One region of the Nocardioides sp. CPCC 206347 genome, then DNA from elsewhere that is predicted to be linked to it. Evidence: riboswitches for the same ligand, from Rfam matches in the RefSeq annotation. Region 1 holds a riboswitch; the other holds the start of a gene.

Region 1 (4,381 bases):
CACCAGGGGAGCGGGGATGGCGGCGGTCGCGGCAGCGAAGGCCGGGATGCCCGGGACGACCTCGGTCTCGAAGCGGTCGCGGAACCGGTCCAAGAGGTACATCGAGGAGCCGTAGAAGAGCGGGTCCCCCTCGGCCAGCAGTACGACGTCACGACCCGCGTCGAGGTGGGCGGCAAGCCGTGCTTCGCACTCGTCGTAGAAGTCGGCCAGCGCGCCGACGTACCCGCCGGGGTGGTCGGTGCTGCCCGTGGTGACGGGGTAGCGCAGCTCCTCCTCGACGGCGTCGGCCGGGATCAGGTGCGCGGCGATCCGGCGGGCATGCGACTGCTTGGTGACGCCGGCATGGAACGCCACGACGCTGGCGGCACCGATCAGGCGCTCGGCCTTGCGGGTGATGAGCTCGGGATCACCGGGGCCGATGCCGACGACGTGGAAGGAGCCGGTCATGGGGAGGGTCACTCCTCCTCCTGCGCCAACGCGTTGACGGCCGAGGACGCCATGGCGGAGCCGCCCCGGCGACCGCGCACGGTGACGAACGGGATGTCGATGCCGTGGTCGGTGGCGAAGGTGGCGAGCGCGTCCTTGGATTCAGCGGCGCCGATGAAGCCGACGGGGCAGCCGACGATCGCGGCGGGTCGGGGTCCGCCGTCGAGGATCATCTCGAGCAGGTGGAAGAGCGCGGTCGGGGCGTTGCCGATGGCGACGACGGCACCCTCGAGCAGCGGCTCCCACAGCGAGACTGCCGCAGCGGTACGGGTGGTCGACCACGCCTTCGCCAGCTCGGGCGTCCGGGGGTCGGTGAGGAAGCAGTGCACCGGGTTGTCGGCGGGCAGGCGGCCGGCGGTGATGCCCATCGCGACCATCCGGGCGTCGCACAGGATCGGTGCACCGGACGCCAGCGCGGTGCGGGCAGCGGACACGAGGCCCGGGTGGATCACGAGGTCGCGCACGAGGTCGGTCTGGCCGCTGCCGTGGATCATCCGTACGGCGACCTTCTCGGCCTCGGTGGGGATCCCGGTGAGGTCGGACTCCCGGCGGATGGTCGCGAACGAGTCGACGTAGATCGCGGGGCCGTCGGCGATGTACTCGTAGCGGCGCGGCGGTGCCGTCAGGTCGATCTGCTCACTCATTGCGGTTCTCCTCAGGGATCAGCACACCGTGCCACGGCGTCACGACGACCAGGTCACCCCGGCCGGTCCGTGACGCGAGCATGGACGCGACCATGCTGGCATCGATGCCGGTCTCGTCCACCTGCACGTGCTCGCCGCCGGCCACGGGGCCGAAGGGCAGGGATGCGCTGGTGATGTCGGCGCCGGGCGCGGGTGCGACCGGGTCAATCAGGGGTGCGGGGAGCTCGGTCACGTGCCAGGGCGCCTCGGGCCCCTCGCCACGCGCCTCGAGGAACAGGCGGGCCAGGTCACTGATCGCGTCGGCGGCGCCGGCGAGGGGCACCACGGGCCCGAACCCGGTCCCGACGCGCAGCTGCGCAGACTCGGGGGACAGGGCGACGAGGCCCAGGTCGCGATGCCGGTCGGCGAGGTCGCCGCGGCCGTCGTCGAGCGTGAAGAGGAAGCGGCCGGGCAACCCGGCGAGGGTCGGGTCGCCGAGCAGGAGCGCGTCGAGCGCGGCCACGACGGGGCGCAGGTCGGCGCGACCGCCGGCGATCCCGGTCTGTGGGGAGACGAGGACGTTGCGGATCCGGTCGTGCTCCCGCGACGGAAGCAGCCCGGTGGCCTCGAGGGCGACGAGGGCCGGTTCGGCGAGCCGGTCCCCGGCCTCGCTGTCGACGGGCATCGAACGGACCTGCAGGTTGGCGCGCGCCGTCAACCGCACCCGCCCGTCGCCGTACTCCTCGGCCACGGCTACCAGCGCCTGAAGGGACGACAGGGAGATCCGCCCGCCAGGGATCCGGATCCGGACCAGTCCGCCGTCCTCGGCGAGCCACGGGTGCACGACGCCCGGGCAGCGGTCCGGCCGGCTGCGATTCGTGGCCATGGCGATGCGGTCCTTCGAGGTCAGGGGGCTCGTCGCGTTGCCCCTGCAAAATTCCTTGGTGACCTCGCGACGGTTGTCGCAAGGGCCAGCAGGTCTTCGGACTCGGGATCCTCCGGTGCGGAGCGCCTTCCCGGACCCGAAGGTCCAGTGGCTGTACCGGTTTCCCGGTGCTCCGTCCGTCACCCATACCGCTGCGCGTCAGTCCCGGACTCTCACCGGGTTCCCTGACTTCCACGTTTCGCACTTCTGTGGAGGTCGACTGGCCCCGGCAGGGTATCAATCCCGGGCCGGTGTCCGTCCCGGCGCCCACGGCGACCGCAGTAGCCTGACGCTCATGCCCACGCTCCAGGACGTCACCGACCTGATCCATGGCTGGTACCCGCCCTCGACCGCGGACAGCTGGGACGCCGTCGGCCTCGTGTACGGCGACCCGGGCCAGTCCGTGAAGAGGGTCCTCTTCGCCGTCGACCCCACGCCTGCCGTTGCGGCCGAAGCGGCCGAGTGGAAGGCCGACCTGCTCGTCGTGCACCACCCGCTGTTCCTGAAGGGCGTCACGGGGTTCGCCGCGACGACGCCGAAGGGCCGCACGCTGCACACCCTCGCGAAGGCCGACTGCGCCCTGCTGACCGCCCACACGAACGCCGACCAGGCCGTCGGGGGAGTGTCGGAGTCCCTGGCCCTCGCGCTCGGCCTCACCGAGCTGGCACCGATCATCCCGGCCTCCTCGGAGCCGGTCGACAAGCTGACGGTCTTCGTCCCGGCGGACGCTGCCGCCCCGGTCCGCGCCGCGATCGCAGAAGCGGGCGCCGGCCGGATCGGCGACTACGACTTCGCGTCCTTCACCAGCGCACCCGGCCAGGGCCGGTTCCGCCCGCTCGACGGTGCGAACCCGATGATCGGCACCGTCGGCGACCTCGAGACGGTCGAGGAGGTGCGGATCGAGGTGGTCCTCGCGCGCTCGCTGCGGACCGCCGTGGTCCGGGCGATGCTCGCCGCGCACCCCTACGAGGAGCCCGCGTACGACGTCGTCCAGCTCGCCGACAACGGCCTCACCACGACGGGGACCGGCCGGATCGGCACGGTCGCGCAGGTGACGCTCGCCGAGTTCGCCGAGTCCGTCGCGAAGGCGCTGCCCGCCACCTCGCACGGGGTCCGGGTCGCCGGGGACCCGGAGCGCCCGATCAAGCGGGTCGCCGTCTGCGGCGGGGCCGGTGACTTCCTGCTGGACCGGGTGGCCGGGCTCGACGTGGATGCCTACGTCACCAGCGACCTGCGGCACCACCCGGCCGCCGAGTTCTTGGAGAAGGGCGGGCCGGCACTCATCGACATCGCCCACTGGGCCGCCGAATCGACCTGGTTGCCCGTCGTCGAGCAACGCCTCGTCGAGGCACTGGGCGACGCCGTGGAGACCCGGGTGAGCACGATCGTCACCGACCCTTGGACAATGCACCTGTGAGCGCATCCGTGAGCATCCCCGAGAGCATCCGATGAAGGCCGACCCCGCCGCCCAATTGCGCCTGCTCGACCTGCAGGCGCTGGACGCCCAGATCGACAAGCTGCGCCACCAGCGCACCCATCCTGCAGAGGGTGCCGAGATCGCCGAGCTCCTCGGCAAGCGTGCCGATGTCGACGGCAGGATGCGCGACCAGCGGATCGTCGTCGACGACCTCGCCGTGGCCCAGGCCAAGGCCGACGCCGACGTGGAGACGGTCAAGGTGCGCCGCAAGCGGGACCGCGACCGGATGGACGCAGGACTGATCGCCAACCCCAAGGACCTCGAACGGATGCAGCACGAGCTCGACACCCTCGAGCGCCGGATCACGGTGCTGGAGGACGAGGAGCTCGAGGTCATGGAGCAGCTCGAGGAGGCGCAGTCCGCGCTGGACGAGCTCACCGCCGCGATCGAGAGCATCGACACCCGGCTCGGCGAGCTGACCGCGACCCGCGACGCCCGCGGTGCCGAGCTCGACGCCGAGGCGGCCACGGTGGGTGCCGGTCGCGACGCGATCGTCGCCGATCTCCCGGCCGACCTGCTCGCGCTCTACGAGAAGCTGCGCGCCAACCAGGGCGGCATCGGCGCCTCCGAGCTGCGCCAGCGCGCCTGCGGCGGCTGCCAGATTCGTCTCGACGCGGCGGAGCTCCAGGTCATCCGGGCCACCCCGGCCGACACCGTCGTGCGGTGCCAGGAGTGCCAGCGGATCCTGGTGCGGACGGCGGAGAGCGGCCTCTCGTGACGGGAGCGGGTCGTCGTACCGTCCTCATCGAGGCTGACGGCGGCTCCCGCGGCAACCCCGGCGCGGCGGCGTACGGCGCCGTCCTCAAGGACGCCACGACCGGTGAGGTGCTGGCGGAGGACGGGTCGACGATCGGGTTCGCGACCAACAAC
Region 2 (4,381 bases), on a different contig from region 1:
CCACTGCTACCGCATGCTCGCGTCGTACGACGACGCGCAGGACCTCACGCAGGAGACCTTCCTGCGGGCGTGGGCGAAGCGCGAGTCGTTCCAGGGACGGGCGTCGCTGCGCACCTGGCTGTACCGGATCGCCACCAACGCCTGCCTGGACTTCCTCGAGAAGCGGCGCGACCGCACGCCGGTCCCGGCCGACCTGCACGGTGCGGGCGGGACGGGCACCGAGGTGCTCTACCTGCAGCCGTGGCCGGACAGCCAGCCGCAGGACCCACACACGCAGGCGGTGGCCCGGGAGACCATCGAGCTGGCGTTCATCGTGGCCGTCCAGCACCTGCCCGCACGCCAGCGCGCCGTACTGATCCTCCGGGACGTGCTCGGGTGGCCGGCGCAGCAGACGGCTGACGCCCTCGACCTGACCCTGGCCTCGGCCAACAGCGCGCTGGCCCGGGGTCGGACCACGATGCGCCAGCACCTCCCCGACGGTCGGCTCGACTGGAGCGCCCGAGCCGGGCAGGGGTTGAGCGAGCAGGAGCAGACGCTGGTGTCGGCGTACGTCGAGCGGCTCGAGAAGCTCGACCTCGAGGGGTTGAGCGAGCTCCTGCGTGACGACGTCCGGTTCGCGATGCCGCCGCAGGTCGGTGTGTGGGTCGGTCTCGAGGCGGTCTTCCAGACCTGGGTCGACGGGCTCAGCGACGCCGACCCGACCGGCTTCCGGTGCCTGACGACGACGGCCAACGGCCAGCCGGCCGTGGCGGCGTACTACCGCCCACCCGGGTCCTCGACGTACGAAGCCCTCGCGATGGACGTCCTGCGGGTGGAGGGTGGGCTCATTGCCGAGCTGCTCACCTTCGGACCCGAGATGTTCGAACGGTTCGGCCTCCCGGAGGAGCTGTGATGCGTGACGTGACCTACTCGATGTCCATGTCCCTCGACGGCTACGTCACCGACCCGGACGGCGGCATTGACTGGAGCGCGCCCTCCGACGAGGTCTTCCAGCTGTCCATGGACGAGATCCGGGGCGTCGGCGTCCACCTGATGGGGCGGCGACTCTACGAGACGATGCTGTACTGGGAGGAGCCCGAGCACCAGGCGGGCTTCGACGGAGCGGAGCTCGAATGGGCCGGTCTCTGGAACCCGCTCCCCAAGGTGGTCTTCTCCACCACGCTCGCCGAGGTGCGGGGGAGTGCCCGGCTGGCCACTGGCACGATCGCCGAGGAGATCGAGCGGTTGCGCTCCGAGCCCGGCGAGGGGGACATCGCGATCGGCGGCGCGACCCTCGCGGCCGAGGCGGCCGAGCTCGGCCTCATCGACGAGTACCGGATCCGGGTCTGCCCGGTGCTGGTCGGCGGCGGGACGCCCTTCTTCGTCCACCGGGAGCGGCGGGTGGACCTCGAGCTCGTCGAGACCCGCGCCTTCGACTCCGGGGTGGTCTTCCTCCGTCACCGCGTGAAGCGGTGACCTGCCTCTGCTACGTTCTCGAACGCCAGTCGTACTCCGAACGGAGTCAGGGAACCCGGTGCGAATCCGGGACTGACGCGCAGCGGTGAGGGTGACGGGCGGGGCACTTTGCCACTGGATCATTGCGATCCGGGAAGGCGCCTCGTCTGGGTGATCCCGAGTCCGAAGACCTGCTGGCCGTGGACGACAACGTCCGCGTGATCTGTCCAACAGGCCTCGCGACAAAGGTCTCGACATGAGATGAGAACTCATGATGCGCATTTCCCGACCCCTGGCGACCCTTGCCTCCGTCTCGCTCCTCACGGCACTCACCGCCTGCGCGGGTGCTCCGAGCGAGGAGAAGGCGGCGTCCCCGCAGGGCGGCTACCCGCTCGAGGTCACCACCTGTGGCTTCACCTCCACCCTCGACGCCCGCCCCACCCGGGCGATCACGATGAACCAGGGCGCGACCGAGGTCGCGCTCGCCCTGGGCGTCGAGGACCAGCTCGTCGGCACGGGCTACATCGACGACGCGGTCCCCGCGAAGTGGAAGGCGGCCTACGACGCGGTGCCGGTGCTCTCCGACCAGTACCCCGACCACGAGACCGTGATCAACGCGAAGCCCGACTTCATCTACGGCTCCTACATCAGTGCGTACGACGACGAGGCCGCCGGTTCGCAGGAGCAGCTCGAGAAGCTGGGCATCGCCTCGATGACCTCGCTCTTCGGGTGCGGTGACGGCGACGCCAAGCCGGAGGGCGGCACCACGTTCGAGACGGTCTGGGACGAGGTCGACCTGGTGGCGAGGGCGTTCGGCGTCCCGGAACGGGCGGAAGCCATCCGCACCGCACAGTCGGAGGTGCTGGAGGAACTGGAGGCCGAGAAGCCCGGCGCCGGCATCGACGTCTTCTGGTACGACTCGGGTGACAAGACGCCGTACGTCGGCACCGGCGAGGGTGGCCCGCAGCTGATCCTCGATGCGGTCGGTGCGACCAACGTGTTCGCGGACATCCCGCACGGCTGGACCGATGTCGCGTGGGAGAAGGTCATCGCGGCCGACCCCGATGTCATCGTCCTCGCCGACGCCTCGTGGTCCACGGCGAAGGAGAAGATCGCCTACCTCAGGAACGACCCGGTGCTCAGCAAGATGCGCGCCGTGAAGGCCGGGGCCTTCGTGGCGCTGCCGTTCTCGGAGACCACGCCCGGGGTCCGCCTCGCCGATGGTGCCGTCAACGTCGGTGGGCAGCTCGACAAGCTGCCGCGCTGATGTCCGTGGCACTCGCGTCGCGCCGGGCCAGCGGGCCCGGCGCGACGGGTGGCCTGCTCGCGGTCGGCCTGGGTGCGCTGCTCGTCGCCGTACTCGTGGTCACGGTGGTGATGGGCGTCGGGATCGGCTCGGTGCCCATCCCGACGTCGACCGTGCTCGAGGTCATCGCGCAACGCTTCGGTCTCGGTGGGGACGTGTCCCTGCTCGACGACCAGATCGTCTGGCAGTTGCGGATGCCGCGCGTGCTCGGGGCCGCGGCCACGGGTGCGGCCCTGGCGCTCGTCGGCGTGGTGCTGCAGTCGTTGACCCGCAACGACCTCGCCGACCCCTACCTGCTCGGCATCTCCGGCGGTGCGGCTGTCGGCGCGGTCAGCGTGCTGGTGCTCGGGGTGTCGGTCGGCGGCCTGCTCGCCACCACGATGCTCACTCTCGGCTCGTTCCTCGGCGCGCTCGGTGCGCTGGTCGCGGTCCTCCTGCTGGCCACCGGCCGGGCGGGGGACCTGCCACCGGCGCGCACCGTGCTGGCCGGTGTGGCGGTCGGGCAGGTGTGCGCGGCGTACACGTCGTTCGTCACCATCATGAGTGGCGACCACGACGCCGCTCGCCGCGTGCTCGCCTGGACGATGGGGTCACTGGCCGGGCTGCGCTGGGACTCGGCGATCCTGTTGCTGGTCGTCGCCGTGGTCGCGTCGGTCGCAGTCCTTGCGTTCACCTCGGACCTCGACGCCTTCGCGTTCGGGGAGTCGGCGGCCAGCTCGCTGGGTGTCTCGGTCAACCGGACCCGCTGGATCCTGCTCACGGGTACGGCGCTCGTCACCGCCAGCCTGGTGGCCTACACCGGTGCCATCGGCTTCATCGGTCTCGTGGTGCCGCACGTCGTGCGGTTGCTGGTGGGACCGAGCCACCGTCGGCTGCTGCCGTTGAGCGCACTGGTCGGGGCGATCCTGCTGGTGTGGGCCGATACGGCGGCCCGGTCGATCATCGACGGCCAGGAGATCCCGATCGGCGTGGTCACGGCCGTGCTCGGTGCCCCGGTGTTCGCCGTACTGCTTCGACGGGAGCGTGCGCGATGAGGGCAGAATCGATCACGTGGGGCGTGCCGGAACGCACGATCCTCCGCAACGTGTCGCTGGAGTGCCCGCCGGGCACCGTGACCGGACTGCTCGGTCCGAACGGCTCGGGCAAGACCTCGCTGCTGCACGTCCTCGCGGGGCTGCGTCGCCCGGACGCCGGCCAGGTGCACCTCGGTGAGGAGAGCCTCCACCGGCTCCCTGCCCGCGACCGGGCCCGCAGGGTGGCGGTGCTCGAGCAGCACTCGGTCACCGGGCTGGACCTGCAGGTGCGCCAGGTGATCGAGCTCGGACGGATCCCGCACCGCGGCCGGTGGCCCGCGTCGCGCACCGAGGGGCGGGATGCGATCGCCCGGGCCGTCCGGCTGGCCGAGGTCGGCGACCTGCTCGACCGGAGGTGGCAGACCCTGTCCGGTGGGGAGCGCCAGCGGGTCCAGCTCGCCCGCGCGCTGGCGCAGGAGCCGGAGATCCTGATCCTCGACGAGCCGACGAACCACCTCGACCTGGGTCACCAGATCGACTTCCTCACCACGGTGCGGCGACTGGGGCTGACGGTGGTCGCGGCGCTGCACGACCTCGACCTGGCAGCCGCGTTCTGTGACCAGCTGGT

Evidence for each region. Region 1 has a riboswitch for cobalamin ahead of ACOACQ_RS23660 (nitrite reductase). Riboswitches for the same ligand answer to the same signal wherever they lie in the genome.
Region 2: another riboswitch for cobalamin. It lies ahead of ACOACQ_RS15600 (ABC transporter substrate-binding protein); the one in region 1 lies ahead of ACOACQ_RS23660 (nitrite reductase).

Annotation. Positions count from the first base shown of each region.
Region 1 is NZ_JBMCYZ010000010.1:46,895-51,275, forward strand. Features, by position in the region: gene cobJ (precorrin-3B C(17)-methyltransferase) at 1-447, opposite strand, end outside; gene ACOACQ_RS23655 (precorrin-8X methylmutase) at 456-1,130, opposite strand; gene ACOACQ_RS23660 (nitrite reductase) at 1,123-1,995, opposite strand; cobalamin riboswitch at 2,065-2,274, opposite strand; gene ACOACQ_RS23665 (Nif3-like dinuclear metal center hexameric protein) at 2,330-3,451, shown strand; gene ACOACQ_RS23670 (zinc ribbon domain-containing protein) at 3,483-4,229, shown strand; gene ACOACQ_RS23675 (bifunctional RNase H/acid phosphatase) at 4,226-4,381, shown strand, end outside.
Region 2 is NZ_JBMCYZ010000004.1:263,570-267,950, reverse strand. Features, by position in the region: gene ACOACQ_RS15610 (RNA polymerase subunit sigma-70) at 1-892, shown strand, start outside; gene ACOACQ_RS15605 (dihydrofolate reductase family protein) at 892-1,455, shown strand; cobalamin riboswitch at 1,465-1,648, shown strand; gene ACOACQ_RS15600 (ABC transporter substrate-binding protein) at 1,706-2,701, shown strand; gene ACOACQ_RS15595 (FecCD family ABC transporter permease) at 2,812-3,774, shown strand; gene ACOACQ_RS15590 (ABC transporter ATP-binding protein) at 3,771-4,381, shown strand, end outside.